2 regions of the Streptantibioticus cattleyicolor NRRL 8057 genome follow, and region 2 is predicted to be linked to the other one. Evidence: predicted binding sites of a transcription regulator. Region 2 holds the regulator's gene; the other holds the start of a gene.
What was found. The regulator HspR, encoded in region 2, represses chaperone genes until heat shock. The targets are predictions, from matches to a motif close to TTGAGNNNNNNNNNCTCAA.
Positions count from the first base shown of each region.

Region 1 (15,492 bases), 920 kb from region 2:
ACCGGGCGCACCGTCACCCTGCTGCTCAGCGACTGCTCCGGGGCGCTGTGGCGGCGCGGCGCGGGCCAGCGGCTGCTGCACCGGTTCGCCCGCACCGGCCCGGTCGCCGTACTCCAGCCGCTGCCGCAGCGGATGTGGTCGCGCACCCTGCTGCCCACCGAGTCCGGGGTGCTGCGCGGCGCCGACGGACCCGGCGGCCGGCTGGACTTCCTGCCCCGCCGCCGCAGCACCCGGCCCAGACCACCCGGCGCCCTCGCCGTTCCGGTGCTCGCCCCCACCGCGGTCGCCCTGGGCGCCTGGGCCCGCGCCGTCTCCGGCACCGCCCGCGCCTCGCTGGACGCCGCGGCGGCCTGGGTGCACGCCGACCACACCGGCGCCGAGGAGCCGCCCCGCGCCCCCCGCACCGCCGAACAGCTCGTCGGCGACTTCCAGGCGGTCGCCTCCCCGGCCGCCCAGCACCTGGCGGTCTACCTGTCGGCGGCCCCGCTGGCCTACCCGGTGATGCAGCTCGTCCAGCGCGCCATGGTGCCGCAGACCGGGCCCACCGAGATGGCCGAGGTCCTCCTGAGCGGCCTGCTGGTACGCCACGAGGGCCGCCGCGCCGACGACGGCACCGACCCCGCCTACGCCGACGGCGGCCCCTGGTACGAGTTCGCCGACGGCGTCCAGGACGTGCTGCTGCGCCGGCTCGGACTCGGCGAGGCGTCGCTGGTCCTCAAGCACTGCTCGCTCTACGTGGAACGGGTCTTCGGCCGCCGCGCCCGCAACTTCCCCGCCCAGGTGGTCGGTTACCTCTCCGGCGAGCCCGGCCCTGCCGAGCCGGGCCGGGCCACCACGACCCCGGTGCCGCGGCAGTTCGCGGAGGTCTCGCAGAAGGTGCTGCGGCGCTTCCAGCCCGGCGGGGTGGCCACCGACGCCCGCCCGCGGGCCGCGTCCGCCACCGCGACGTCCACCGGCGGCCCCGGCGTGGTCATCGCCCACCAGGGCCGGGTGGTCGAGGAGGCCGCGGAACGGCTGCGCCGGTTCCAGGCCCACGGCACCATCCGGGACCTGTGGGAGGCCATCCGCCTGCTGCGCAGCGCCCCGTACGACGACCGCCGCCCCGCCCACGGCGTACCGCTGCGCACCCTGCTCGCCACCTGTCTGCTCGACCTGTGGCGGGCCAGGGGCGGTGACGAGGTGCTCGCCGAGGCGGAGGAGACCGCCCGGTCGGCCACCGCGCTCGCCGACCGCTCCCGGGTCCCGGCCGACACGGCCGCCCAGGCCCAGCTCGTCCTCGGCCAGGTGCTGCGGGAGGTGGCGAGCCGCCCGGAGACCGCCGCGCTCACCGACCGCACCCCCGGCCAGGCCCTCGGCGAGGCCGCCGAAGCGCTGGAACACGCCTACCGGCTGCTGCGCCACGAACCCCGCGCCCTCCTCGACATCCAGCTGCGCATCGTCGAGGTCGCCAGGGAACGGTACGAGATCACCGGCGACCGCGACCTGCTGCACGACGCCCAACTGCGCCTCGACGCGGTCCTGGAGTCCTGGCCCACCGGCGAACCGGTGCCCGCCGACGCCCTGGTGGCCCGCGGCGGACTCCTGCGCGAGCTGGCCGACGACGCGGTACGCCGCCTCGCGCCGCAGGAGGCCCGTTCCCTCGCGCTGCGCGCGGTGGCCGACTTCGAGGTGATCGACCGGGCCGCGGGGGCCGCCACCGGCCCGTCCGCGCAGCGCTGCCGGGTGCTGATGGAGCTGGCCGCCGCCCGCGCGGTGGCCGCCGGAGACCCCGGCGACGCCCACGCGCTGGCCGACCTCGACCGCGCGCTGGCCGCCGCCGAAGGGCTCCCCGAACTCAAGCTGGAGGTGCTCCGCCGGCTCGGCGCCGCCCACTTCGCCCGCTACGGCCACACCGCCGAGACCGCCGAACTGGCCCTGGCCGACGCCGCGTTCGCCCGCGCGCTGCCGCTGGTCCCGGTGGACGACCCGGCGCGCGCCGGGCTGCTGGTGGAACGGGGCCGGGTGCTGGTGGAGTGGGGGGCCAGGGGCGGTGGCCTGGAGGTGGCCACCGACGCGGTACGGGTGCTGCGCGAGGCGCTGGCCCAGACCCCGGAGAGCCACCGGCTGCTGCCGGAACGCCGGCTGCTCTTCGGCCGCGCCCTGCGGGAGCGCCGCGCCGCCGGGGGCGCCCCCACCGATCTGCACGAGGCCGAGTGGATACTGCACCGCGCGGCCCGCGGCGCCGCCGACGCCGAGGACCCGGCCACCGCCGCCCGCGCCTGGCTCGACCACGGCGACGTGCTGCTGCGGCTGGCCGCGGGGCGCGGGGCACAGGAGAAACTGGACCAGGCGGCCGAGTCGTTCCTGCGCTCCGCCGAGCACGCGGTACGGGCCGGTGAGCCGCTGCTGGCCGCCCAGGCGCACCACCGGCGCGGTACGGTGCTGGAACGCACCGCGGGCGCGGCCCGGGCGCTGGAGTCGTACCGGGCGGCCTGGGAGCAGTGGCAGCGCTCCGGGGCGGCCGGAGATCCGCAGGCCCGCTCCACCCTGGAGCGGATGCGCGCGTTGGAGGGGACGGCGTGAGCACTTCGGTCCGCATCGGCGGCGGGGAACCACCGGCCACGGCGCCGTCCGGCGGCGAGCCGGCCCCGGCCGGTCCGCGCCTGCCCGACTTCGGCGGCCCGGCGGCCCTCGGCCACCTGGCCGCCGCCACCGACCACCCGGTGCTCACCGCCGTCCTCGCCGGACTGCGCGGTCGCCCCGAACACACCGGTGGCGTCTCCGGCGCCGTCTCCTACCACGAGGACTCCCCACCCCGTCCGCCCCGCTGACGGAAATCCGGGCAACACCTGGGCGAATCCGGTCAGTTGTTCGCCAGGACGTTTGTCGACGCCGCCATCTGGTCATGCACCGTTCAGCATCCCCGGGAGGAGCCGCACGGTGCGCGAACAATCACGGCCCGCCGTGCAGGCCGCCCCGCCCAAGGCCGCCGAACCGGCCCCGGCCGCCGGAGGGAACGCCCCCGAGCACGCGGACGGGGGCGGCCCGGGCGCCGGGAAGACCGTCCGCGTCCGCGCGCGGCGGGCGGCCGGGGACGTCCGGCGCCCCGGCGTTCGGGGCGGCGCCGAGGGGGGCGCGGGGCACGCGGGGCACTCGGACGCCGACGGGGGGCCCGGTTACGCCCCGTGGCCGGACCTCCGGCTCGACGTCCAGGCACTGCGGCGCGCGGGTCATCTCCCCGTACCCGTCCGGCAGTTCGTGCTCAAGGTGCACAGCCGCTGCAACCTGGCGTGCACGTACTGCTACGTGTACCGCGGCGCCGACCACAGTTGGCGGCAGCGCCCGCCGCGGGTCGCCCCCGGGACGATGGCGCACACCGCGCGGCGGATCGCCGACCACGTCCTCACCCACGGGCTGACCGAGATCCGGGTCGACCTGCACGGCGGCGAGCCGCTGCTGGCCGGCCCCGGCCCGCTGCTGGAGTACGCCGGACGGGTCCGCGCCGCGCTGCCGGCCGGCTGCACCGCCCGCTTCACCGTCCAGACCAACGGCACCCTGCTCGACCAGGCCACCCTGCGCCGGCTCGCCGCCGCCGGCATCCGCGTCGGGCTCAGCCTCGACGGCGGCACCGGGGCGCTGGACGCCCGCCGCGTCGACCACGCCGGCCGCCCCTCCTGGCGCGCCGCCACCCGCGCCGCCCGGCTCCTCGCCCGCCACCCGGACGCCTATGCCGGACTGCTGTGCACCATCGACCCGGCCGCCGACCCGGCCGAGGTCTACCGCTCGCTGACCGCGCTGCGCCCGCCCAGCCTCGACCTGCTGCTGCCGCACGCCAACTGGACCACCCCGCCGCCCGGCCTCACCGGCGGCCGGCCCCGCCGCACCGCCCCCGGCAACCGCCCGGTCCCGTACGGAAGGTGGCTCGCCACCGTCTTCGACCTGTGGTGGGCCGGCGACCCGCGGGACCCCGGCCACCCCGCGATCCGGCTGTTCACCGAGGTGATCGCGTTGCTGCTGGGGCTGCCGTCCACCACCGAGTCGGTCGGGCTCTCCCCGGCCGCCGCCCTGGTGGTGGAGACCGACGGCGCCATCGAGCAGGTCGACTCGCTCAAGACCGCCTACCCCGGAGCCCCCGCCACCGGCCTGGACGTCTTCCGCCACAGCTTCGACCAGGCGCTGGACCACCCCGGGGTGGCCGCCCGCCAGCTCGGCGCGGCCGGGCTGAGCCGTACCTGCCGCACCTGCCCGGTGATGCGGGTGTGCGGCGGCGGCAACTACACCCACCGCTACCTGGCCGGCAGCGGCTTCCGCCACCCCTCCGTCTACTGCGCCGACCTCGAACACCTGATCAGGCACATCGCCGGACGGCTCGCCGCCGCCCTTCCGGCCGACCCCCGGACGGCCCCGCGCCGGGCCGCCCCGCTGGAGGTGACCTGACGACGCGGACCCGTGGTGTCGGCGCGGTGGGATACTCTGCCTGACAGGCAGTCATCTCCGCAGGTCCCGTCCCATTCCGCACGGTACGAGGGAGACGGTCGCATGACCCCGCAAGCCCAGGCCCCCGGCACCCGCGAACACTTCACCATCAGCTATGCGGGATACAACCGGCCCTGGGCCGCCTGGATCGCGCACCAACTGGAGCAGCAGGGCCACGGCACCGCCCTGCTGCGCTGGGACCCGCCGCTGGGCATGGCGCTCACCGAGGCGCTGGCCAACCTGCTCACCGCCCCCGGCCGGGTGCTGCTGGTGCTGGACGACTGGTACTTCCAGCTCGGCCCGCGCACCGACACCGAATGGACGCAGGCCCTCGCCGACGTGGTGCCGGCCAACCTCGACCGGTTCGCCGCGGTCAGCGTGGCCACCCGCGCGCTGCCGCCGACCGCCGCCCCGCTCGGCCCGGTCGACCTGCGCGACCTGGACGCCCGCGAGGCCCGCCGCCGCATCCTGCGCCGCCTCGGCCTCGACCCGGCGGCCGGCGAGGCCGGCCCCGACGGCTTCTCCCCGCGGTTCCCCAACGACCCGCCCGCGGTGTGGAACCTGCCCCGCCGCAACGTGCGCTTCACCGGCCGCGACTCCGCTCTGGAGGCGCTGCACGAACGGTTCGCGGCCGGCGGACGCGGCGGCGCCCGGGTCGCCCTGCGCGGCATCTCCGGCGTCGGCAAGTCGCAGATCGCCGCCGAGTATGCGCACCGGTTCGGCAACGACTACGACATCGTCTGGTGGGTCAACGCCGGCTACCGGGCCACCGCCCGCGAGCAGTTCGCCGCCCTCGCCCCCCGCCTCGGCCTGGAGACCGGCCAGGAACTCGGCGACCGCATCCGCGCCGTCCACGAAGCCCTGCGCACCGGCCACCCCTACCGCCGCTGGCTGGTCGTCTTCGACAGCGCCGACGACACCGAGCAGATCGAGGACCTGCTCCCCGAGGGCAACGGCCACGTACTGCTGACCACTCTCACCCAGGACTGGGCGGCCACCGGCGCGGTCGGCGAGATCGAGGTCCGCCCCTTCCTGCGCGAGGAATCCGTCGCCTACGCCCGCCGCCGCGCCGAACGCCTCACCGCCGAGGAGGCCGACGACCTCGCCGACGCCGTCGAGGACCTGCCGCTGCTCCTCGCCCAGACCGCCGCCTGGCTGGCCGGCAACCCCATGCCCGCCAAGGACTACATCGAGCTGATCCGCCGCGGCAACCCCGCCCAGATCGCCATCCGGATGTCCCAGGACTACTCCATGGGCTTCCAGACCAGCTGGTCGATAACGCTGAACACGCTCAGCGAACGCAGCCCCGAGGCCACCGAACTCCTCCACCTGTTCGCGTTCTTCTCACCCGAGGCCATCCCGGTCCGGATGATCCAGAACGCCCGCCCCGCCGACCTGCCCGACCACCTCGCCGCCCTCGCCGCCGACCCCATCCGCTGGCACACCGCGCTGCGCCGGCTCTCGGAGTCCACCGCGGTACGCATGGACTACGTCACCGAGGCCGACCGCGAACCGATGGTCGACACCGTGCAGATGCACCGGCTCTACCACGGCTTCCTGCTCGGCAACCTCTCCGAGGACCGCCGCGACCGGCTGTCGGCCGCCGCCTGCCGGGTGCTGGTCAGCGCCGACCCCAGGGCCCCCGGCGACACCCGGGAATGGTCCCGGTACGCGGCGATCATCCCGCACCTGGAGCCGGCCGACGCCCTCTCCAGCGGCGACCCGGACGTGCAGCGGCTGCTCATCAACTGCATCGAGTACCTCAAGACCCGCGGCGAGTACAGCTCCGCGCTGCGCCTGTGCGAACTGACCGTCGACCGCTGGCAGGACCGCCTGCCGCCGGACGACTCCACCATGCTGCTGATGCGCGTCATGCACGCCAACATGCTGCGCCGCTCCGGCCGTTACCGGGAGTCCGAGGCGGTCAGCCGGGCGGTGGTCGACGAACTCACCGAGACCCGCCCGGCCGACGACCCCGATCTGCTGTGGGCCCGCAACAGCCTGGGCGGCAGCATGCTGGCGCTGGGCGCCTACGAGGAGGCCCGGGCCCTGTTCACCGAGTCGGTGGCCACCTACACCCGGGTGCTCGGCGAGGAGGCGCCGCTGACCGTCCAGGACCGCAACAACCTCGCCGTCGCCCTGCACCTGCTCGGCCGCTACGAGGAGGCGCTCCAGCAGCACCAGGTCAACCTGCGCATCGCCGAACGCCAGACCCACCCCGGCCACTACCGCACCCTGTACGCGGGCACCCAGTGCGCCTGGCTGCTGCGGCTCCTCGGCCGCTACCGGGAGGCCACCTCCAAGCAGGAGCAGATCGTCGGCGCCTACCGCCGCGCGGTCGACCGCTACAGCCCCGGCATGCTGCGCGCCGAGCACAACCTGGCGCTGTGCCTGCGCCGCTCCGGGGACTCCACGGCCGGCGAGGCCCTGATGCGCAGCGTCGTCGAACGCTTCGTCCAGGCCCAGGGCCCCAGCCACCCCGAGACCCTGCTCGTCCAGGCCGACCACGCCAACTTCGTCCGCAAGCACGGCGACCTCGACCACGCCCACCGGCTCAGCCGCACCGTCGCCGACCGCTACCGCAACCTGGTCGGCGCCGACCACCCCTACGCCATCGGCACCGAGGGCAACGTCAGCCTGGTGCTGCGTTCCCTCGGCGACCGCGAGGCGTCGCTGGCCGTCGCCGAACGCGCCTGCCACGCCATGAGCCGCGCCGTCGGCCCCGACCACCCCTGGACGCTGGGGTGCGCGCTCAACACCGCCGGCGCCCGCAACCTCGTCGGCGACGAGGAGCACGCCGCCGAACTCAGCCGCGACACCCTCGGCCGGGCCAAGGCGACGCTGGGCGACACCCATCCGCTCACCCTGTCCTGCAAGGCCGGCCTCGCCGCCGACCTGCGCGCGCTGCGCCGCTCCGAGGAGGCCGCCAAGCTGGAGCAGGAGGTGCTCCAGCAGCTCACCGACACCCTCGGCGCCCAGCACTCGCACACCGTCTCGGTACGCCGCCGGGAGCGCCCGTACTGGGACTTCGAACCGCAGCCGAGCTGACCGCCGCCCGCGCCACCGGACGCGGAAGGGGCCCCCGCCGATGGCGGGGGCCCCTTCGTTCAGCCATGGCTGGACGTCCCGGATCAGATCTCGAAGACTTCCTTCACCAGCTGCGCCTGCTCGGCCTGGTGGCGCTTGGCCGAGCCCACGGCCGGCGACGACGAGGCCGGACGCGAGACGCGCCGCAGCCGGTCGGCGTTGTCCGGGGCGGCACCGAGCACCAGGTCCAGGTGGTCGATCAGGTTGAGCGCGATGAACGGCCAGGCACCCTGGTTGGCCGGCTCCTCCTGGGCCCACACGTACTTCTGGGCCTTGGTGTACTTGGCCAGCTCCGCCTGGATCTCCGCGCCGGGCAGCGGGTAGAGCCGCTCGATGCGGATCAGCGCCACCTCGTCGGCCTTGCGCGCGGTGCGCTCGGCCAGCAGGTCGTAGTAGACCTTGCCGGAGCAGAAGACGACCTTGCGCACGCCGTCCGGGTCCACGGTGTCGCCGATCACCGGGCGGAAGCCGCCGGTGGTGAACTCCTCCGCCTTCGACGCCGCCGCCTTCAGCCGCAGCATGGACTTCGGGGTGAAGACCACCAGCGGCTTGTGGTGCGGGTTGTGGACCTGCCAGCGCAGCAGGTGGAAGTAGTTCGACGGCAGGGTCGGCATGGCCACCGTCATGTTGTTCTGCGCGCACAGCTGGAGGTAGCGCTCGATCCGGGCCGAGGAGTGGTCCGGGCCCTGGCCCTCGTAACCGTGCGGCAGCAGCAGGACGACGCCGGAGGTCTGGCCCCACTTCTGCTCGGAGGCCGAGATGTACTCGTCCACCACGTTCTGCGCGCCGTTGGCGAAGTCGCCGAACTGCGCCTCCCACATCACCAGCGCGTCCGGACGGGCCAGCGAGTAGCCGTACTCGAAGCCCATGGCCGCGTACTCGCTCAGCAGCGAGTCGTAGACCATGAAGCGCGCCTGGTCCTCGGAGAGGTAGAGCAGCGGGGTGTAGTCCTCGCCGGTCTCCCGGTCCACCAGCACCGCGTGGCGCTGGCCGAAGGTGCCACGCCGGGAGTCCTGGCCGGCCAGCCGGACCGGGGTGCCCTCCATCAGCAGCGAACCGAAGGCCAGCGTCTCACCCGTCGCCCAGTCGATGGTGCCGTCCTCCACGCTGGCCGCGCGCCGCTGGAGCTGCGGCAGCAGCCGCGGGTGGACGGTGACCCGCTCGGGCAGGTTGACCTGCGACTCGGCGATCCGCTTGAGGACCTCCTGGGAGATCGCGGTGTCCACGTGCACCGGGAACTGCGACTGCGGCGCGGGCTCGGGGGCCTCGGCCGGGGCGGAGACCGCCTCGCGCACCTCGGTGAAGACCTTCTCCAGCTGGCCCTGGTAGTCCTGGAGCGCCTGCTCGGCCTCTTCCAGGGTGATGTCGCCGCGGCCGATCAGCGACTCGGTGTACAGCTTGCGCACCGAGCGCTTCTTGTCGATCAGGTCGTACATCAGCGGCTGGGTGAACGAGGGGTTGTCGGCCTCGTTGTGGCCCCGGCGCCGGTAGCAGACCAGGTCGATCACGACGTCCTTGTTGAACGCCTGGCGGAACTCGAAGGCCAGCCGCGCCACGCGCACCACGGCCTCCGGGTCGTCCCCGTTGACGTGGAAGATCGGCGCCTCGATCATGCGGGCCACGTCGGTGCAGTACATCGACGAGCGGGAGGCGGTCGGCGCGGCGGTGAAGCCCACCTGGTTGTTGATGACGATGTGCACGGTGCCGCCGGTGCGGTAGCCGCGCAGCTGCGACATGTTGAGCGTCTCGGCCACCACGCCCTGGCCGGCGAAGGCCGCGTCGCCGTGGAGCTGGACCGGCAGGACGGTGAAGTCGGTGCCGGCCTTGCCGATGATGTCCTGCTTGGCCCGGGAGATGCCCTCGACGACCGGGTCGACGGTTTCCAGGTGCGAGGGGTTGGCGGCCAGCGAGACCTTGATCTGCTCGCCGTCCAGGCCGGTGAAGGTGCCCTCGGCGCCCAGGTGGTACTTCACGTCGCCGGAGCCGTGCATCGACTTCGGGTCGAGGTTGCCCTCGAACTCGCGGAAGATCTGCGCGTAGGACTTGCCGACGATGTTGGCGAGCACGTTGAGCCGGCCACGGTGGGCCATGCCGATGACGACCTCGTCCAGCCGCGCCTCGGCGGCGGCGTCCAGCACCGAGTCCAGCAGCGGGATGACGGACTCGCCGCCCTCCAGCGAGAAGCGCTTCTGGCCGACGTACTTGGTCTGCAGGAAGGTCTCGAACGCCTCGGCCGCGTTCAACCGGCGCAGGATGCGCAGTTGTTCCTCACGCTCGGGCTTGGCGTGCGGGCGCTCCACCCGGTCCTGGATCCACTTGCGCTGCTTGGGGTCCTGGATGTGCATGAACTCGATGCCGACGGTGCGGCAGTACGAGTCGCGGAGCACCCCGAGGATGTCCCGCAGCGTCATCATCGACTTGCCGGCGAAGCCGCCGACCGCGAACTCCCGCTCCAGGTCCCACAGGGTGAGGCCGTGCTCGGTGATGTCCAGGTCGGGGTGCTTGCGCTGCTTGTACTCCAGCGGGTCGGTGTCGGCCATGACGTGGCCGCGCACCCGGTAGGAGTGGATCAGCTCGAAGACCCGGGCGGCCTTGGTGACGTCGTCGTCGTGGCCGGCGTCGATGTCCTGCCGCCAGCGCACCGGCTCGTAGGGGATGCGCAGCGACTCGAAGATCTCGTCGTAGAAGCCGTTCTCGCCCAGCAGCAGCTGGTGCATCACGCGCAGGAACTCGCCGGAGGCGGCGCCCTGGATCACCCGGTGGTCGTAGGTGCTGGTCAGCGTCATCACCTTGGAGACGCCGAGCCGGTTGAGGGCGTCCTGGGAGGTGCCCTGGAACTCCGCCGGGTAGTCCATGGAGCCGACGCCCATGATCATGGACTGGCCGGGCATCAGCCGCGGCACCGAGTGGACGGTGCCGATGCCGCCGGGGTTGGTCAGCGAGCAGGTGACGCCGGTGAAGTCGTCCATGGTCAGCTTGCCCGCGCGGGCCCGCCGGACGATGTCCTCGTACGCCTGCCAGAACTCGAAGAAGCCCAGCGTCTCGGCCTTCTTGATGGCGGCGACCACGAGCTGGCGCTCACCGCTGGACTTCACCAGGTCGATGGCGAGGCCCAGGTTGACGTGGTCCGGCTTGACCAGCGTCGGCTTGCCGTCCTTGACGGTGAACGCGTGGTTCATCGCCGGCATGACCTTCATCGCCTGCACCATCGCGTAGCCGATGATGTGGGTGAAGGAGACCTTGCCGCCGCGCGCCCGCTTCAGGTGGTTGTTGATGACGATGCGGTTGTCGAACAGCAGCTTGACCGGGATGGCCCGCACGCTGGTCGCGGTCGGCAGCTCAAGGCTGGCGTTCATGTTCTTGGCGACCGCCGCGGAGGGGCCGCGCAGCGTGACGTACTCGGTCACCGGCTCCTGCGCGGCCGGCTGCTCGGCCGGGGTGGCCGGCCCCGCGGCGGCGGGCGCGGCGGCCGGGCCGGTCTTGGCCGGGGCCGCGGGCCGGGCGGCCGGGGCGGCGGGCGCGGGCTGCGCCGGGGCCGGCTTGGCCGCGGGCGCGCTCGTGCTTCCGGCCGCCTGCGGGGCCGTCTGCTGTGCGGGGGCAGACGGAGCCGCGGCGGCCGGAGCGGGGGTGCCGTTGGCGGGCTGGGTGGCGGTGGGAGCAGCGGGCGCGGAGCCCTGGTTCTTCGGCGCGGCCGGCCCCGCGGAGCCCGCGGCGTCGGCGCCCGGCTTGTAGTCGGCGAAGAAGTCCCACCAGGCTCGGTCTACCGAGTTCGGGTCCTGGAGGTACTGCTGGTAGATCTCATCGACGAGCCACTCGTTGGCGCCGAAACCGGCGGCGGGGTTCTTCCCCTCACCGTCGGAGTCGGTCGGGACGCTCGATGTGTTGGGGGACTGTGACGACACGGCGGCAACCGCCCTCTTCCGCTTCACAAGGTGGTGGACAGCGGGAATAAAGGCTACGCCTACCGGGCGGGTCGGCGCAGGTTACGAGGGGCAGTCGTCGCGCACGTCACACCCGGAGGCGGGTTTGGCAGCTGTCCTGGACGGGAAATCGGCATTCTTTTGGGCGTCCGCGCGTCCGTGCGGGACGGAAGCGGGGGCGCTCGGTCGTTTATGGCAGGGGTTATCCGGTTTTCGGCACCGATCAACCGTTCGGTACCTCTATGCCACCCTACGTCAATGTGACGTCGTACTTTTACCCGGAAGGGTGAGACGGATGCGGCATCCGCGTGCCGACTCGGCCACCCGGATCCGGCCTCCGTGCAGCTCCACCGCCCACCGGGCGATGGCCAGCCCCAGTCCGGTGCCGCCGTCGCTGCCGGAGCCCTCCGCGGCGGGCGCGCTGCCCCGGCTGAACCGTTCGAAGACCGTGGACCACTCCGACTCGGGGATCCCCGGGCCCTCGTCCAGCACCTCCAGCTCCAGCGACTCCGGGGCGTCGCCGGACCGGGCCCGCACCGTCACCCGGCCGCTGGGCGGGCTGTGCTTGACCGCGTTGTCCACCAGGTTGGAGACCACCTGGTGGAGGCGTTCCGGGTCGGCGTACGCGGTCAGCTCCGGCGGCGAGACGTCCAGGTGCAGATGGACGTCGTTGCGGGAGCGCGAGTGGGTCTCCAGCGCCACCCCGGGCTTGATGCTGGCCGCCTTGAGCACGCCGGACAGGTACGGCCACACCTCGAAGCGGCGGGCGTTGAGCGGCACCACCCCGCTGTCCAGCCGGGACAGGTCGAGCAGGTCGCCGACGAGCCGGCCGAGGCGCTCGGTCTGCGCCAGCGCCGCGCGCATGGTCTCCGGGTCCGCCTCGCAGACCCCGTCCACCACGTTCTCCAGCAGCGCCCGCAGCCCCGATATGGGGGTGCGCAGCTCGTGCGAGACGTTGGCCACCAGCTCCTTGCGGTGGCGGTCGGCGGCCTCCAGGTCGGCCGCCATGCTGTTGAACGTCACCGCCAGCTCGCCCAGCTCGTCCCGGCGCCCGGTCCGCACCCGGCGGCTGTAGTCGCCCTGGGCCATCGCCTTGGCCACCGCCGTCATCTCCCGCAGCGGCGAGGTCAGGCCGTGCGAGACGAACTGCATCAGCAGCATCGAGGTGATGATCGAGAAGATGGTGATCACCCGCAGCTCGGTCTCCGAGTGGATCGCCACCAGCACCAGCAGCGTGGTCAGGAAGACCGAGGAGATCACCAGCAGGCCCAGCGCCGCCTTGATCGACCGGTACGGGTCCACCGGGCGCAGCGCCTCCCACAGCTTCCGCAGGGCGCCCGCCGCCTCAGGGGAGCGGCACGCCCGTCCGGGGAGGCGGGGACGCGGCAGCCGTGGCGTCACGGCGCCGGGGTCTCCAGCGCGTACCCGACGCCGTGCACCGTGCGGATGCGTTCGGCGCCGATCTTGCGGCGCAGCGCCTTGATGTGGCTGTCGACGGTGCGGGTGCCGGAGGCGTCCGCCCAGTCCCACACCTCGGCCAGCAGCTGCTCGCGGGAGAGCACCGCGCGCGGGGTCTGGGCCAGGCAGGCCAGCAGGTCGAACTCGGTGGGGGTGAGGTGGACGTCGTCGCCGCGCACCCGGACCCGGCGCTGGGCGTGGTCGATGGCGAGGTCGCCCAGTTGCAGGGTGCCGCCGCGGGGGCTGCGGGCGGCCACCGCGGCCCGTTCCACCCGGCGCAGCAGCACGTGCACCCGGGCGGCCAGCTCACGCATGGAGAACGGCTTGGTCATGTAGTCGTCGGCGCCCACCCCGAGGCCGACCAGCATGTCGGTCTCGTCGTCCCGGGCGGTGAGCATCAGCACCGGCACCGGGCGCTGCGCCTGGACCCGGCGGCAGACCTCCAGGCCGTCGTAGCCGGGCAGCATCACGTCGAGCACCAGCAGATCGGGCTGCCAGTTGTGGGCGGCGTCCACCGCGGCCGGGCCGTCGCCCGCGGTGTGGACCTGGAAGCCCTCGGCCCGCAGCCGGACCGCGATGGCCTCCGCGATCGTCGGGTCGTCCTCGACGACGAGCACGCGGCGCTGGGTGCCCGGCAACGAGGCACCGGCCGTACCGTGCGCCGCACTCGTCTGTGTGTTCTCCATCGGGCCCGCCCCCACTTGGTCGCGCTGCTTGGGAAGCAGCGTAAGGGGCGCGCGCGGCCCTCGGCTACGCGGCCCGTACGGCGAGGTGGACAACATTGGGCACACCACGCGCGACCGGCACCGCAATGGTCCGGACCTGCTGGAATCCGAAGTTCCGCAGCGCCTCCTCGAACTCCGCCGACGGCTGCGCCGACCAGATGGCCAAGACCCCGCCGGGGACAAGGCGATCACGGCACGCGGCGAGCCCGGCGGGCGCGTACAGACCGTCGTTGGACTCGGTGACCGTCCACTGCGGCCCGTTGTCGACGTCCAGGCAGAGTGCGTCGTACGTCACATCGGCGGTGCGCAGGTGGTCGAGGAGGTCGGCCACGACCACGGTGACCCGGGGATCGGCGAGCGCGCCGGCGGTGAGGGAGCCCAGCGGGCCGGTGCGGTGCCAGTCGACCACGGCCGGCTCGCGCTCCACCACGGTCACCGCCGACCAGCGCGGCTCGGCGGCGGCCTCCAGCAGCGAGAAGCCCACGCCCAGGCCGCCGATGAGCACCGAGCGCCCGGGGCCGGGCGGCAGCGCCTCCAACGCGGCCCGCACCAGCAGCCGTTCGGAGCGGCCGTCGGAGGTGTCCATCAGGAAGCACCCGTTCTCGATGATCTCGTAGATCCCGCCGCGTCTTCGCAACACCACTTCGCCGTAGGGGCCTTGGCGCCGTTCCATCACGGTCGCCGCGCCGGTCAGGTCGTCCATGGCGCCAGGTTAACCGCGGCCGGCCCGGCGCCCGCCGGGGGCTGATCGCTCACAGCGAACAGAATCACGCGATGGACGGGGAACATCGGGGCCATCAGAAGCATTGAGTCGATACAGCTCAACTTGCCTGCCTAGGGAGAGATCATGGCTTCAGAGTCCCCGACGTCCGCGCCGCTCACCCTGCCCGTGCTGCCGCTGGACGACGCCGTCGTGCTGCCCGGCATGGTCGTCCCGCTGGACCTGTCCGACAGCGAGGTGCGGGCCGCCGTGGAAGCGGCGCAGGCCGTCGAGCGGGACCGGGAGAACTCCGCCCACGTCCCCGGCATCCGTTCCGCCACCACCGCCCGCAAGCCCCGGGTGCTGCTGGTGCCGCGGGTGGACGGCAAGTACGCGGCGGTGGGTACCCTCGGCGCCGTCGAGCAGGTCGGCCGGCTCGCCGACGGGGACCCCGGTGCCGTCATCCGCGGCCTCGCCCGGATCCGCATCGGCGCCGGCACCACAGGGCCCGGCGCCGCGCTGTGGGTGGAGGGCACCGAGGTCACCGAGCCGGAGCCGACCGAGCCGCCCGGCGTCGTGGCCGAACTGGTCCGGGAGTACAAGGCGCTGGCCACCGCGTGGCTGCGCAAGCGCGGCGCCTGGCAGGTGGTCGACCGCGTCCAGCAGATCGACGACGTCTCACAACTCGCCGACAACTCCGGCTACTCGCCCTTCCTCGGCGCCGAACAGCGCGTCCGGCTGCTGGAGACCGTCGACCCGGTCGAGCGGCTGCGGCTGGCCATCGAGTGGCTGCGCGAACACCTCGCCGAGCAGGACGTCGCCGAGACCATCCGCAAGGACGTCCAGGAGGGCATGGACAAGCAGCAGCGCGAGTTCCTGCTGCGCCGCCAGCTCGAAGCCGTCCGCAAGGAACTGGCCGAGCTCAACGGCGACCCGGCCAGCGAGTCGGAGGACTACCGCTCCCGGGTGGAGGCGGCCGACCTGCCGGAGAAGGTCCGCACGGCCGCGCTGAAGGAGGTCGACAAGCTGGAGCGCTCCTCCGACGCCTCCCCGGAGGGCAGCTGGATCCGCACCTGGCTCGACACCGTGCTCGAACTGCCGTGGAACACCACCACCGAGGACGCCTACGACATCGCCGGCGCCCGGG
Region 1 covers NC_017586.1:4,407,873-4,423,364, forward strand. The annotation lists gene SCATT_RS19470 (SAV_2336 N-terminal domain-related protein) at 1-2,562, shown strand, start outside; gene SCATT_RS19475 (hypothetical protein) at 2,559-2,810, shown strand; gene SCATT_RS19480 (FxsB family cyclophane-forming radical SAM/SPASM peptide maturase) at 2,920-4,416, shown strand; gene fxsT (FxSxx-COOH system tetratricopeptide repeat protein) at 4,519-7,503, shown strand; gene SCATT_RS19490 (multifunctional oxoglutarate decarboxylase/oxoglutarate dehydrogenase thiamine pyrophosphate-binding subunit/dihydrolipoyllysine-residue succinyltransferase subunit) at 7,587-11,444, opposite strand; gene SCATT_RS19495 (sensor histidine kinase) at 11,718-12,863, opposite strand; gene SCATT_RS19500 (response regulator transcription factor) at 12,860-13,606, opposite strand; gene SCATT_RS19505 (spermine/spermidine synthase domain-containing protein) at 13,671-14,348, opposite strand; gene lon (endopeptidase La) at 14,493-15,492, shown strand, end outside.
Region 1: lon (endopeptidase La) is a predicted target of HspR. The motif match lies at 14,452-14,470, and genes of this name have one in related genera.

Region 2 (15,492 bases):
CACGACTGCGCGGGTTTCGTCGCGATCACCATCCGGACCACCGCCCGTAGTGCCCTTACGGATCCGAATGTACCGATCACCGTGAGGAGTTGGCGGGGATTCGCTTCTGATCAGATGCCGACGGGGGATGACGCGCCTGAGCGACGGTCGTCATCCCCCGTCATCTGTCGTCATCTGCCCAGGTCACAGGCGGGCGCTTGATTCTTGAAGCCCGACGGCCGACCGGGCTGTCGGGCAGTCGAGCGAGAGGGACGACATGCACAGGATGACGAGGCGGGGCGTCCAGTGGCTGTCCGCCGCCGCCGACGACCCGGAGGCGTGCCGCGCATGCTGGGCGGACGATCCGCGCCTGCCGTACCCGCTGGCAACCGGCACGTTCTTCGACGTGGTGGTGATCGACCAGCGTCTCGGGATAGAGACGTTCGGTCAACTCGACCGGCACAAGATGCCGGTGGGGCCGGTCTTCATGGACTGGGGCGCCACGTGCGTGGGCTTCTTCCTGCCCCACCGGTCCCGCGAGCGATTCGCCCGCTTCCTGGCGCGCGAGACGGACGACCCGCCCGAATACCGGTACCTGGACGAGGGTTCCTCCGTGGTCGTGCCGGGCCCGATGCCCATGCCGACAGACCGGCACCAGTGGCTTCGTGCCCCGATCGGACGACCGGAGGTCTCCCCGCTGCGCGCGGTCGCCCTGGCCGTGATGTCCGTGGCCGCCGCCGAGTTGATCGCCGCCGCCGACCGCTACGGCCGCGATCACCCCAACGTGGAAGCCGCCTACGCCGAGGAATGGAAGCGGGTGAACGGCCATGCACTCCGATGACGCACCCAGCGACACGGCCCACTGGTCCCCGCTGGAAACCAATGAGTGGTACGCGGCCCGCAACGCCACCACGACCCTCCGGGACGTCCTGACCGCGGCCGGCATGGCACGCGAATTCCCCTGCCTGCGCGCCGAACTGAACGCCTTCGGGCAAGGGCTGATCGAACTGGGCCGGGTATCCCCATCGACCGCCGAACGCCTGGCGGAACTGCTGCGCCGGGCAATTGCCTGCATCCGCGACCCGCATGACACGGCGGACGGCTGCGGCCGCACGACCGACTGACGCAGGCACACGGGCTGAACAACGTGACCGATCCACGCACTCCGATCCGGCGGGTGATTCACCAGCTCCACGACCTCCGCACGCTGCTGAACCCGCACCGCACCTACCTGCCCGTGCGCGACTACCTGGAGCGCTTCGACGAGGCCGTCAGGTTCAGAATGCTGTTGCTCGCCGACATCGTCACGTCGTCCCGGGGAGGTACGCCGGTATGAGGCCCACACCTGCCGATCCGGCCGCTCGGAACGCCTACCTCGCCGAGGGCAACGCGACGCAGGCACGCAAGCGCGTCGCCGCCGACGTCCTGCTGCGTGATCCGAACGGTCGGGTGCTGCTGGTCAGACCGACGTACAAGCCCGGATGGGACCTGCCGGGCGGGATGGCCGAGGCCAACGAACCGCCGCATGACGCGGCGACACGCGAGCTGAGGGAGGAGCTCGGCCTCGCCGTGACGCTCCGAGACGTGCTGGTCATCGACTGGGTCGCTCCCCATGGGCCCTGGGACGACCAGATCTCCTTCATCTTCGATGCCGGCACCCTCGGCGAGGACCAGGCAGCCGGCATACGACCGCGTGACGACGAAGTCGCCGAGGTGGCTTTCCTCTTCCCGGAACGAGCCGGTGAACTCCTGCCGTCACGGCTACGCGACCGCTTCCATGCCGCGTTGCGGGCCCTGGCGGACGGACGCCCGAGGTACCTGCACGATGCGCAGCCGATCCGGTGAGCCCGGCCTGACGCCCAACGTGGCCAGACAACACACAAGGCCCAGGTCAACGACCTGGGCCTTCGCTATGGAGCGGGTGACGGGAATCGAACCCGCGCTCTGAGCTTGGGAAGCTCATGTTCTACCATTAAACTACACCCGCGGAATCGACGACGCCCCTGGAGGCGTCGCGTTGTCGCTCACTGTACCTCATGCGGAGCCCCCGGTGCATGCGCCGGGGGCGTTGGTGTGGGTGGGGGAAGGGCGGGGCGGGAGGGGGGTGTTGGGGGTGGTGGGGCGTACGGTGGGGGACGCGCCTTCCGGGGTCCGTGAGGGTGGTGTGGATCATCCCCTAATGTGGCTTTTGTCGTTGACGTGGATGGGTGGTCGACGACGGACCTCGTGGGCGGAGAGAAGGGGAGCGATGGAGCGCACCGTCGTTCGTTGTGCCGATGGGCATCTGTTCAGCACCACTGTGTTCCCGTTGCAGCGGTTGGGCGCCGAGCGGCTCGGGCCCGGGCGGTTGATCCGGTGCCCGCGTTGCGCGCGGCTGCGGCATGCCGTGCCGGTCCAGGGGGCCGGGCAGGCGCACGGGTAGCGAGGAGTGCGGAAGGGCGCGGGTGCCGTCCCGGGATCGGGGCGGGCCCGCGGTTCCCGTCGCGCCACGTATCCTCGACACGTGCTTCTCTCTGACAAGGACATCCGGGCCGAGATCGATTCCGGGCGGGTCAGGATCGACCCGTTCGACGAGTCGATGATCCAGCCGTCCAGCATCGACGTGCGACTCGACCGCTTCTTCCGGGTGTTCGAGAACCACCGTTACCCCCACATCGACCCCGCCGTCGAGCAGCCCGATCTGACGCGGCTGGTCGAGCCGGACGGGGACGACGCGTTCATCCTGCACCCGGGCGAGTTCGTGCTCGCCTCCACCTACGAGGTGATCTCGCTCCCCGAGGACGTGGCCTCGCGACTGGAGGGCAAGAGCTCGCTGGGCCGGCTCGGGCTGCTGACCCACTCGACGGCCGGCTTCATCGACCCCGGGTTCTCCGGACACGTCACGCTGGAGCTGTCCAACGTGGCCACCCTGCCGATCAAGCTGTGGCCCGGGATGAAGATCGGGCAGCTGTGCCTGTTCCGGCTGACCTCGGCGGCCGAGTTCCCGTACGGCTCCGGGCGGTACGGCTCCCGCTACCAGGGGCAGCGCGGGCCGACGCCGTCCCGTTCCTACCTCAACTTCCACCGCACCGAGGTGTGACCCCGCGCGCCAGGGCCCCGCACCGAGGTCTTCGCACCACGTGACCGACAGGAACCACCACACCGCCATGACCACTGCCGCCGAAGACCGGGAAAACCTGACCTACCCCCTGTTCGGGCAGGCGGTGCGCGAGCTCGCGCAGACCGTCGCCGACGACGGGTTCGAACCGGACATCATCCTGTCCATCGCCCGTGGCGGCCTGTTCGTGGCCGGCGCGCTCGGCTACGCGCTGGACGTGAAGAACCTGCACGTGATGAATGTCGAGTTCTACGCCGGGGTCGGGGAGACGCTCGACATGCCGGTGATGCTGCCGCCGGTGCCCAACGTGGTGGACCTCAGCGAGAAGAAGGTGCTGGTCGCCGACGACGTCGCCGACACCGGCAAGACGCTCAAGCTGGTGCACGACTTCTGCGCCGGGCACGTGGCCGACGTTCGGTGCGCGGTGATCTACGAGAAGCCGCAGTCGCTGGTGAAGTGCGAGTACGTCTGGAAGCGCACCGACCGGTGGATCAACTTCCCGTGGTCGGTCGAGCCGCCGGTGGTGCGCCGCGCGGGCCAGGTGCTCGACGCCTGAGCGGGGTCCCGCGGACCAACGCGGTGGGGCCGGGTCGGAGATCTCCGACCCGGCCCCACCGCGTTCGCGGCACCGTCGCCTACAGCACCGGCAGCTTGAAGAGCACCAGCAGCGCCACCAGTTGAACCGAGGCCGCGCCCAGTGCCTTGGGCCACGGCAGGTCGTGCGACCGGCTGACCATCGAGGTCAGCAGCGCGCCGCAGGCCAGCCAGGTGAGCCAGCCGAGGACCTGGACGAAGCCGTTGGCACCGCCGAGGAAGACGGCGAACACCAGCCGCGGGGCGTCGGTGAGCGAGGTGATCAGCATGGCCAGCCCGATGGTGGGCGCCCAGCCGCCGTCACCGCCGAACTGGCGGGCCAGCGCGTGCGTGACCGCACCGGTCATCAACGCGCTCATCACCACGGCGACCGCGGTGATCACCACCCACGGGATGCTGTTGGAGAACGCCGAGTCGAGCACGTCCTTGCGGGCGCTGTCGAAGCCGAAGACGGCCAGCATCCCGTAGACGAACGTGACGATCAGCGCCGGGCCCCACATCTGGTGGTCGCGCATCTGCCAGAAGGTGCGCCCCGGGCGCAGCACGATGCCGGCCAGCAGCTCCCGCCAGCGCAGCCTGGGGCCGGCCGGCGGGGCGCTGGTCTGGCCCGCGCGGTAGGTGGCCACCTGGCCGTCGTCGTACCCGGGGCCGTGGGCGTCCCCGTACCCCGCCGGCGGGTAGCCGGGGGCCTCGTCGACGGCGAAGGTACGGGTGTGGCCCGCGGCGTCGTCGTAGCGGGGATCGCGGCCGTAGCCGGCGGGGGCGCCGAAGTACTCCGGCTCGCCGACCGGGCCTGGCGGCGGCATGACGGGCGCGGCAGGGCGCTGCCCGGGGTACGGCGGCTGCCCGCCGTCGTTCTGCTGCGCGGAACGTCCGCCTGCGGCGCGTCCGCGTCCGATCCTGAATCCAGCCACGTCCTCGAAACTACCCGCTGCCGGGGCGCGGTACGGCGGGGCCCGGGGCTCGGGGCCGGTTTGCCGCCAAGCTGTGACACGCCCGGGCGAACCACCACGAGCGCCCCCGGGGACGCCGACGGCCGGTGCCCCCCTGACCTTCGGGCACCGGCCGCCGTGTTCACGGGTGGGTCACTTCGCCGGTTCGGGCTCCGGCTCGACCGCCGTCTCGGGGTCCCCGGCCGGGTCGGCGGGGGTCTTGACGGACTCCAGCAGCAGCTGGGCGACGTCGACGACCTGGATCGACTCCTTGGCCTTGCCTTCGTTCTTCTTGCCGTTGACCGAGTCGGTCAGCATGACGAGGCAGAACGGGCAGGCGGTGGAGACGATGTCGGGGTTGAGCGAGAGGGCCTCGTCGACGCGCTCGTTGTTGATGCGCTTGCCGATGCGCTCCTCCATCCACATCCGGGCGCCGCCGGCGCCGCAGCAGAAGCCGCGTTCCTTGTGGCGGTGCATCTCCTCGTTGCGCAGGCCGGGCACCTTGGCGATGATCTCGCGCGGCGGGGTGTAGACCTTGTTGTGGCGGCCGAGGTAGCACGGGTCGTGGTAGGTGATCAGGCCCTCGACGGGGGTGACCGGGATCAGCTTGCCCTCGTCGACCAGGTGCTGGAGCAGCTGGGTGTGGTGGATGACCTCGTACTCGCCGCCGAGCTGCGGGTACTCGTTGGCGATGGTGTTGAAGCAGTGCGGGCAGGTGGCGACGATCTTCTTCGCCGCCTTCGGCTTCCTGGTCGACTCGTCCTCGTCGTCCTCGCCGAAGGCCATGTTGAGCATGGCGACGTTCTCGGCGCCGAGCTGCTGGAAGAGGAACTCGTTGCCCAGGCGGCGGGCGGAGTCGCCGGTGCAGTTCTCCTCGCCGCCCATGATGGCGAACTTCACGCCCGCGATGTGCAGGAGTTCGGCGAAGGCCTTGGTGGTCTTCTTGGCCCGGTCCTCCAGGGCGCCGGCGCAGCCGACCCAGTACAGGTACTCGACCTCGGTGAGGTCCTCGACGTCCTCGCCGACGACCGGCACCTCGAAGTCGACCTCCTTGACCCACGCCAGGCGCTGCTTCTTCGGCAGGCCCCAGGGGTTCCCCTTCTTCTCCAGGTTCTTGAGCATCGTGCCCGCCTCGGACGGGAACGAGGACTCGATCATGACCTGGTAGCGGCGCATGTCGATGATGTGGTCGACGTGCTCGATGTCGACCGGGCACTGCTCGACGCAGGCGCCGCAGGTGGTGCAGGACCACAGGACGTCGGGGTCGATGACGCCGTTCTCCTCGGCGGTGCCGATCAGCGGGCGCTCGGCCTCGGCCAGCGCCGCGGCGGGCACCTGGGCGAGCTGCTCCTCGCTCGCCTTCTCCTCGCCCTCCGCCGACTTGCCGCCGCCGGCCAGCAGGTACGGGGCCTTGGCGTGGGCGTGGTCGCGCAGCGACATGATCAGCAGCTTGGGCGAGAGCGGCTTGCCGGTGTTCCACGCCGGGCACTGCGACTGGCAACGGCCGCACTCGGTGCAGGTGGAGAAGTCGAGGATGCCCTTCCAGGAGAAGTGCTCGACCTGGGAGACGCCGAACTGGTCGTCCTCGCCCGGGTCCTCGAAGTCGATCGGCTTGCCGCCGGAGGTCATCGGCTGGAGGGCGCCGAGGGAGGTCCCACCGTCCGCGTCGCGCTTGAACCAGATGTTCGGGAACGCCAGGAAGCGGTGCCAGGCCACGCCCATGTCGGTCTTCAGGGCGACCGTGATCATCCAGATGAAGGAGGTCGCGATCTTCAGGCCGGCGAAGAAGTAGGTGAGGTTGTGGAGCGTGGCGACGCTCATGCCCTTCAGCCACGCGACGACCGGGTACGAGATGAAGAAGGATGCCTCGTAGCCGTTCACGTGGTGCTGGGCGCCCTCCAGGGCGTGCAGCATGAAGATGCAGACGCCGACGATGAGGATGACGGCCTCGACGAAGTACGCCTGGCCGAAGTTGGAGCCGGCGAAGCGGGACTTGCGGCCCGGGGCGCGCGGGTGGCTCAGCTGCCGGATGACGATCAGGACGAGGATGCCGATCGTCGTCATCGTGCCGAGGAACTCGACGAAGACGTTGTACGGCGCCCAGTCGCCGATGACCGGCAGGAGCCAGTCGGCCTTGAACAGCTGCCCGATGGCGTTGACGATCGTCAGCAGCAGGGAGAAGAAGCCCACGGCCACGAACCAGTGCGCCACACCGACGACGCCCCAGCGGTTCATCCGGGTGTGGCCGAGGAACTCCCTGGCCACGGTGACGGTGCGCTGGACGGGGTCGTTGGTCCGGGTCCCGGCGGGGACCGGCTGGCCGAGCCGCATGAACTGGTAGATCTGGAGGAGAGCGCGGCCGAACAGTGCCACGCCGACCACGATCAGGACCAGCGACACGATGATCGCGGCGAGTTGCATGGGGGCTCCTCGGGCCTGCGAGAGCGGAGGCTCACTAACGATTACTAAGCAGTAACTTATGTGGTCTTCCGAGATTACCCGTTATCCACAGCCTCATACAGCCGGGACGGCGGTGATCTGTGTCGCTGGCAGGAGGGTGACAGGGGGCCCGGCCGGCGGGGAGGAGGGGGGTGGCGGACCGGCCCGGGGCGTACTTATGCGTTTCTTACTCGCAGACAAGTTGAGTCGGCCGGACTCATGTCAGTTGACGCCCTCCGGATCGTCCGGCACTCTTGAGTCAGTTCCACTCAAGTTGGCTGGAGGATCTAACCATGGCACGTGCGGTCGGCATCGACCTGGGCACGACGAACTCCGTCGTCAGTGTTCTCGAAGGCGGTGAGCCCACCGTCATCACCAACGCCGAGGGCGCCAGGACCACGCCGTCCGTCGTCGCCTTCGCCAAGAACGGTGAGGTGCTCGTCGGCGAGGTCGCCAAGCGCCAGGCGGTCACCAACGTCGAGCGCACCATCCGGTCGGTCAAGCGCCACATGGGCACCGACTGGAAGATCGGCATCGACGACAAGAACTTCAACCCGCAGCAGATCAGCGCGTTCATCCTGCAGAAGCTGAAGCGGGACGCCGAGGCGTACCTGGGTGAGAAGGTCACCGACGCGGTGATCACCGTCCCGGCCTACTTCAACGACTCCGAGCGCCAGGCCACCAAGGAGGCCGGTGAGATCGCGGGCCTCAACGTCCTGCGCATCGTCAACGAGCCGACCGCCGCCGCCCTCGCCTACGGCCTGGAGAAGGACGACCAGACCATCCTCGTCTTCGACCTCGGCGGCGGCACCTTCGACGTGTCGCTGCTGGAGATCGGCGACGGCGTGGTCGAGGTGAAGGCCACCAACGGTGACAACCACCTCGGTGGTGACGACTGGGACCAGCGCATCGTCGACTACCTGGTCAAGCAGTTCCAGTCCGGGCACGGTGTCGACCTGTCCAAGGACAAGATGGCCCTCCAGCGGCTGCGCGAGGCCGCCGAGAAGGCGAAGATCGAGCTGTCCTCGTCCTCCGAGACCTCGATCAACCTGCCGTACATCACCGCCTCCGCCGAGGGGCCGCTGCACCTGGACGAGAAGCTCACCCGCTCGCAGTTCCAGCAGCTCACCGCGGACCTGCTGGAGCGGTGCAAGGTGCCGTTCCACAACGTGATCAAGGACGCGGGCATCCAGCTCTCCGAGATCGACCACGTGGTGCTGGTCGGCGGCTCCACCCGGATGCCGGCCGTGGCCGAGCTGGTCCGCGAGCTGACCGGCGGCAAGGACCCCAACAAGGGCGTCAACCCGGACGAGGTCGTGGCCATCGGCGCCTCGCTCCAGGCCGGTGTCCTCAAGGGCGAGGTCAAGGACGTCCTGCTGCTCGACGTCACCCCGCTGTCCCTGGGCATCGAGACCAAGGGCGGCATCATGACCAAGCTGATCGAGCGCAACACCACGATCCCGACCAAGCGCTCGGAGATCTTCACCACCGCCGAGGACAACCAGCCGTCGGTGCAGATCCAGGTCTACCAGGGCGAGCGCGAGATCGCCGCGTACAACAAGAAGCTCGGCATGTTCGAGCTGACCGGCCTGCCGCCGGCGCCGCGCGGCGTCCCGCAGGTCGAGGTCACCTTCGACATCGACGCCAACGGCATCATGCACGTCTCCGCCAAGGACCTCGGCACCGGCAAGGAGCAGCGCATGACGGTCACCGGCGGCTCGGCGCTGCCCAAGGACGACATCGACCGCATGATGCGCGAGGCCGAGCAGTACGCGGAGGAGGACCACAAGCGCCGCGAGGCCGCCGAGACCCGCAACCAGGCCGAGCAGCTGGTCTACCAGACCGAGAAGTTCCTCAAGGACAACGAGGACAAGGTGCCCGCCGAGGTCAAGACCGAGGTCGAGGCCGCGGTCGCCGACCTGAAGGAGAAGCTCAAGGGCGAGGACACCGCCGCGATCCGCGAGGCCACCGAGAAGGTCGCCGCGGTCAGCCAGAAGGTCGGCCAGGCGATGTACGCCGACAGCCAGGCCGCGGGTGCCGCCGCCGGTGCCGGTGCGGCCGGCGGTGAGAAGGTCAACATGTCCAAGGACGACGACGTGGTGGACGCCGAGATCGTCGACGAGGACAAGAAGGATGGTGCCGCGTGACGGAGGAGTCGCAGGGCTTCGCCCAGGAGCCCTCTGACGTCCCCGCCGACGCCGAGGCCGCCGCTGCCGACGACGCGGCGCAGGCCGCCGGACCCGCCGACCAGGCGGGCCCGGCGGCCCCGGCCGAGGGGTCGGGCGGAGGACGGGACAAGGAGCTGGAGACGGTCCGCGGGCAGCTCGCCGAGCGCACCGCCGATCTGCAGCGCCTCCAGGCCGAGTACCAGAACTACCGGCGCCGGGTGGAGCGGGACCGGGTGTCGGTCCGCGAGGTCGCCGTCGCCAACCTGCTCGGCGAACTGCTGCCGGTGCTCGACGACATCGGCCGCGCCCGGGACCACGGCGAGCTGGTCGGCGGCTTCAAGTCGGTCGGCGAGTCGCTGGAGACGGTCGTCGCCAAGCTGGGGCTGCAGCAGTTCGGCAAGGAGGGCGAGCCCTTCGACCCGCTGGTGCACGAGGCGCTGATGCACAGCTACTCGCCGGACGTCACCGAGACCACGTGCGTGCAGATCCTGCAGCCGGGGTACCGGATCGGCGAACGCACCATCCGGCCCGCCCGGGTCGCGGTCGCCGAGCCGCAGCCGGGCAGCCAGCCGAAGGAGTCGGCCAAGGAGGCCGCGGAGAAGTCGCCGGACGGCAAGCCGGGGGACGAGGAGAACGGTGGCCCGGAGCAGGGCTGACGCGGGGCGGCCGGCGCTCGTCGGAGGAGAGGAGGGACGCCGGGGATGAGCACCAAGGACTTCCTGGAGAAGGACTACTACAAGGTCCTCGGCGTGCCCAAGGACGCCACCGAGGCCGAGATCAAGAAGGCGTACCGCAAGCTGGCCCGGGAGAACCACCCGGACGCCAACAAGGGCGACGCCAAGGCGGAGGAGCGCTTCAAGGAGATCTCCGAGGCCGCGGACGTCCTGTCGGACGCCAAGCGCCGCAAGGAGTACGACGACGCGCGGGCGCTCTTCGGCAACGGAGGCTTCCGTGGTCCGGGCGGCGCCGGCGGTCCGGGCGGCTTCAACTTCGACCTCGGTGACCTGTTCGGCGGGGGCGGCCAGGGGGGCGGCGGCTTCGGCGGCGGCCTCGGGGACGTCTTCGGCGGGCTCTTCGGCGGCCGGGGCGGGCCCACCCGTACCCAGCCGCGGCGCGGCCAGGACATCGAGACCGAGGTGACGCTGAGCTTCACCGAGGCGGTGCACGGCGAGACGGTCCCGGTGCGGCTGTCCAGCCAGTCGCCGTGCAAGGCGTGTTCGGGCACCGGCGACAAGAACGGCACGCCGCGGGTGTGCCCGACCTGCGTCGGCACCGGACAGGTCTCGCGCGGTGGCGGTGGCGGCTTCTCGCTGACCGATCCGTGCGTGGACTGCAAGGGGCGCGGGCTCATCGCCCAGGACCCGTGCGAGGTGTGCAAGGGCAGCGGGCGCGCCCGCAGTTCGCGCACCATGCAGGCGCGGATCCCGGCCGGGGTCACCGACGGCCAGCGGGTCCGGCTGCGCGGCAAGGGCGCCCCGGGCGAACGCGGCGGCCCGGCCGGCGACCTCTACGTGGTCGTGCACGTCCAGCCCCACCCGGTCTTCGGCCGCCGGGGCGACAACCTCACGGTCACCGTGCCGGTCACCTTCCCGGAGGCCGCGCTCGGCGGGGAGATCAAGGTGCCCACCCTCGGCGGGCCCCCGGTCACCCTGCGGCTGCCCCCGGGCACCCCCAACGGGCGTACGCTGCGCGCCCGCGGCAAGGGCGCCACCCGCAAGGACGGCACTCGCGGAGACCTGCTGGTCACCGTCGAGGTCCAGGTACCGTCGGACGTCGAGGGCAAGGCGCTCGACGCACTGGAGGCGTATCGCGAGGCGACCGCGGACCTCGATCCGCGGGCGGAGCTGTTCAAGGCCGCGAAGGGAGCATGAGATGGACGGCCGGGGCGCACGACGCAACCCGTACGAGCTGACGGACGAATCGCCGGTGTACGTGATCTCGGTGGCGGCCCAGCTCTCCGGGCTGCATCCGCAGACGCTGCGTCAGTACGACCGCCTCGGTCTGGTCTCCCCCGACCGTACCGCCGGCCGGGGCCGCCGCTACTCGGCCCGGGACATCCAACTCCTGCGCCAGGTCCAGCAGTTGAGCCAGGACGAGGGGATCAACCTCGCCGGGATCAAGCGCATCATCGAGCTGGAGAACCAGGTCGCCGCGCTCCAGGCGCGGATCGCCGAGCTGGAGGCCACGCTGGACGGCGCCGCCGCGGCCATGCGCCAGCGGGAGGCCGCGGTGCACGCCTCGTACCGCCGTGACCTCGTGCCCTACCAGGACGTGCAGCAGACCAGCGCGCTGGTGGTGTGGCGGCCCAAGCGTTCCGAGTGACGCCCGCCACCGACGCGCAGGGACGTTTCACCGCGGGTCCGGCATCCGTCACGGGTGCCGGACCCGCGGTGTCTCGGGGGACGTTCATTCCGGTGGCCACAGTGCGGAGCGCAGTTCGCGGGCCCAGAACAGGTCGGCGGCGCGGGCCAGCCGGGTCTCGGGGGCGTACAGCTCGAACAGGTGCCAGGCGCCGGGCAGGTTGCGCGTGGTGACCGCGACGCCGGCGTCCATCAGGCGGCGGGCGTGGTCCAGGGCCTCGTCCCGGGCCGGGTCGAGGTCGCACACCAGCAGCGAGGTGGCGGGCAGGCCGGTCAGGTCGGCGGCGCGGGCCGGGGCGGCGTAGGCGTCCGGGGCGGCGCCGTCCAGGTAGTGGTCCCAGACGGCGCGTACCGTCGCGGAGTTGAACAGCCGCGGATCGGTGGCATGGCGGGCGGAGTCGGTGGCCTGCCGGTCGTCGAGTAGCGGGATGCGCAGCGCCTGGTGGGCCAGGGCGGGGCCGCCCCGGTCGCGGGCCATCAGGGCCACCGCGGCGCTCAGGCAGGCGCCCGCGGACTTGCCGGTGACCGCGATCCGCGCCGGGTCGACGCCGAGGAAGGCGGCGTTGCCGGCCACCCAGCGCAGCGCCAGGTAGCAGTCGTCGACCCCGGCCGGGTACGGGTGCTCGGGGGCGAGGCGGTATTCCACCGCGACGGCGACCGCCCCCACCTCCTGACAGATCATCAGGGCGATGCGGTCCTGACCGGGGCGGGAGCGCCCGTAGGCGAAGGCGCCGCTGTGGAAGTGGAGCACCGCGGGCAGCGGCGGCCCGGCGGGACCGGCCGGCGGGCGGTAGACCTCCAGGGTGAGCGGGGTGCCGTCGCCGCGCCGCACGATGAGGCGTTCGGTGCGCACCCCCGGCACGCGGGGCAGCGGCCGGGCGGTCTGGGCGGCGAGGAACCGGGCCCGGGTGACCTCGATGTCGGGGAAGTCGGCGGGGCGTTCGGGCAGGACGTCGAGGACGGGGGCGAGTTCGGGGTGGACCGGGAGGAGTTGGTGCACGGTGGCCTCACAAACCCGCGGGCCGGGGTGGCTGCCGGTAGACGGCGGGGTGTCACGGGCGCGGACGCGGTGGCCCCTGCGGCGGCGGCTCGCGGGACCGCCGGATCGCCCGGGGTCCGCCCGTTCGGCTCCGGTGGCCGTCAGGGGCGCCGGTGCGGGTACGGCGGGGTGCGCCCGCCGGGGCCGGGGTGCCGTGGCGTTCGCCGTGCCGACGGCGCGTCCGGCCGGCGTGGGCGGACCGGTGCCGTACGCCCCCGCGCCGCACGCTCCCCGACGGCACGCAAGGGCGGACCTGCCGGGTTGGTACCCCGCCCGGCGGCCCCGCACGCGTGCGGGAGGGTCAGCGGACGGGTGAACGCAGGTTGCCCAGGGCGGAGGTGAGGGCGATCTCGATGACGACGCGGTCGGGGTTGACGCGCGGCGGGCGGTAGCGCTCGGCGTACCGGCGTTCGGCCTCGGCCACCGCGGCCGGGTCGGCGTTGACGGTGGCGACCCCCTCCAGGGTGGCCCACCGCGCCCGGTCGACCTGGCAGACGGCGACCCGGGCCCCGTCCGGCCCGGCCGCGAGCACGTTGCGCACCTTGGTGCTCGACTTGGCGGCGATCACCCGGGCGAGGCCGGCGTCTGGGTCGTAGGTGACGCCCACCGGGACGACGTGCGGGGTGCCGTCCGGTCGGGGCGTGGTGAGGGTGCACAGGTGGTACTCGCGCCAGAACGCCAGGTACTCGGGGGAGGGCCGCAACGGATCGATCGCCATGCTCCGACCGTACCGGGCGGCCGGGGCGGGGGCCGCCCTCCCCCGGGGCCCCTCTCTGGGGGGTCCTTCGCCAGGTCCCTCTCCCGGATAAAGGTTGAGCGGAATAGACTCAACTTGTCTTACGCTGAATGTGGCAGGACAGCAGGAGACCCACCGAGGAGGTCCGGGCAGCAGTGAACGCAGAGCTGACCAACAAGAGCCAGGAGGCGCTGAGCGCCGCCAACAGCCGCGCGGTCTCGGCGGGCCACGCGGACCTGACCCCCGCACATCTGCTCACGGCCTTGCTGGAGGCGCCGGAGAACGACAACCTCAAGGACCTGGTGACCGCCGTGGGCGCCGACCCCGAGGCGCTGCGCAAGTCGGCCTCCGCCCAGCTCGACGCGTTGCCCAGGGTGCAGGGGGCCACCGTCGCCCCGCCGCAGCCCTCGCGCGACATGCTCGCCGTGCTCGCCGACGCCTCGCAGCGCGCCCGGGAGCTGGGCGACGCCTACGTCTCCACCGAGCACCTGCTGATCGGGCTCGCCGCCAAGGGCGGTAGCGTCGCGGAACTGCTGGACCGGCAGGGCGCCGGCGCCGCCCGGCTGCTGGACGCCTTCGAATCCGCCCGTGGAGGCACCCGCGTGACCACCCCCGACCCCGAGGCGACCTACAAGGCGCTGGAGAAGTACGGCACCGACTTCACCGCCGTGGCCCGGGAGGGCAAGCTCGACCCGGTGATCGGCCGGGACAACGAGATCCGCCGGGTGGTCCAGGTGCTCTCCCGGCGCACCAAGAACAACCCGGTGCTCATCGGCGAACCCGGCGTCGGCAAGACCGCCGTGGTGGAGGGGCTGGCCCAGCGCATCGTCAAGGGCGACGTCCCCGGCTCGCTCAAGGACAAGCGGGTGGTCGCCCTCGACCTCGGCGCCATGGTGGCCGGCGCCAAGTACCGCGGCGAGTTCGAGGAACGCCTCAAGGCCGTCCTCAACGAGATCAAGGAGAGCGACGGCCGCGTCATCACCTTCATCGACGAGCTGCACACCGTGGTCGGCGCGGGCGCCGGCGGCGACTCGGCGATGGACGCGGGCAACATGCTCAAGCCGATGCTGGCCCGCGGCGAGTTGCGCATGGTCGGCGCCACCACGCTGGACGAGTACCGCGAACGCATCGAGAAGGACCCTGCGTTGGAGCGCCGCTTCCAGCAGGTGCTGGTGGCCGAGCCCACCGTCGAGGACACGGTGGCCATCCTGCGCGGCCTCAAGCCCCGTTACGAGGCCCACCACGAGGTGCGCATCGCCGACTCCGCGCTGGTGGCCGCGGCCACCCTCTCGCACCGCTACATCACCTCGCGCTTCCTGCCCGACAAGGCGATCGACCTGGTGGACGAGGCGGCCTCCCGGCTGCACATGGAGATCGACTCCTCGCCGGTGGAGATCGACGAGCTCCAGCGCTCGGTGGACCGGCTGCGGATGGAGGAGGAGTCGCTGCTGGCGATCTCCGGCGCCAAGGACAAGAAGGCCGACAAGCAGCTGGAGAAGGAGGAGGCGCTCGCCCCGGACGCCCGGGAACGCCTGGAGGCGCTGCGCCGGGCCCGCGCCGAGAAGGAGGAGGAGCTGCGCGGCCTGACCGCCCGCTGGAACAAGGAACGGGAGGTCCACAACCGGGTCGGCGAGCTGAAGAAGCGCCTCGACGAGTTGGAGAGCGAATACCAGCGCGCCGAGCTGAAGGCCCCCGAGACCGGCGACTGGGTCACCCCCGGCCGGATCCGCACCGAGCAGATCCCGCAGGCCGAGAAGGAGCTGGCCGAGGCGATCGAGGCCCAGCGGGCGCTGGAGGGCATGGTCAGCGAGGAGGTCACCGCCGACGACATCGCCGCGGTGGTCGCCGCCTGGACCGGCATCCCGGCCGGCCGGATGCTGGAGGGCGAGAGCCGCAAGCTGTTGCGCATGGAGGAGGAGCTGGGCCGCCGGCTGATCGGCCAGGGCGAGGCGGTGCGGGCGGTCTCCGACGCGGTACGCCGCTCCCGCAGCGGCATCGCCGACCCCGACCGGCCCACCGGCTCGTTCCTCTTCCTCGGCCCCACCGGCGTCGGCAAGACCGAGCTGGCCAAGGCGCTGGCCGACTTCCTCTTCGACGACGAGCGCGCCATGGTCCGCATCGACATGAGCGAGTACGGCGAGAAGCACT
Region 2 covers NC_017586.1:3,490,785-3,506,276, forward strand. The annotation lists gene SCATT_RS15500 (helix-turn-helix domain-containing protein) at 1-32, opposite strand, end outside; gene SCATT_RS15505 (bifunctional DNA primase/polymerase) at 266-820, shown strand; gene SCATT_RS15510 (hypothetical protein) at 807-1,103, shown strand; gene SCATT_RS15515 (hypothetical protein) at 1,157-1,315, shown strand; gene SCATT_RS15520 (NUDIX domain-containing protein) at 1,312-1,824, shown strand; tRNA gene SCATT_RS15525 (tRNA-Gly) at 1,893-1,966, opposite strand; gene dcd (dCTP deaminase) at 2,483-3,058, shown strand; gene SCATT_RS15535 (phosphoribosyltransferase) at 3,126-3,632, shown strand; gene SCATT_RS15540 (Yip1 family protein) at 3,712-4,584, opposite strand; gene SCATT_RS15545 ((Fe-S)-binding protein) at 4,756-7,023, opposite strand; gene dnaK (molecular chaperone DnaK) at 7,335-9,188, shown strand; gene grpE (nucleotide exchange factor GrpE) at 9,185-9,865, shown strand; gene dnaJ (molecular chaperone DnaJ) at 9,911-11,080, shown strand; gene SCATT_RS15565 (heat shock protein transcriptional repressor HspR) at 11,082-11,531, shown strand; gene SCATT_RS15570 (alpha/beta hydrolase) at 11,616-12,569, opposite strand; gene SCATT_RS15580 (pyridoxamine 5'-phosphate oxidase family protein) at 12,910-13,326, opposite strand; gene SCATT_RS15585 (ATP-dependent Clp protease ATP-binding subunit) at 13,500-15,492, shown strand, end outside.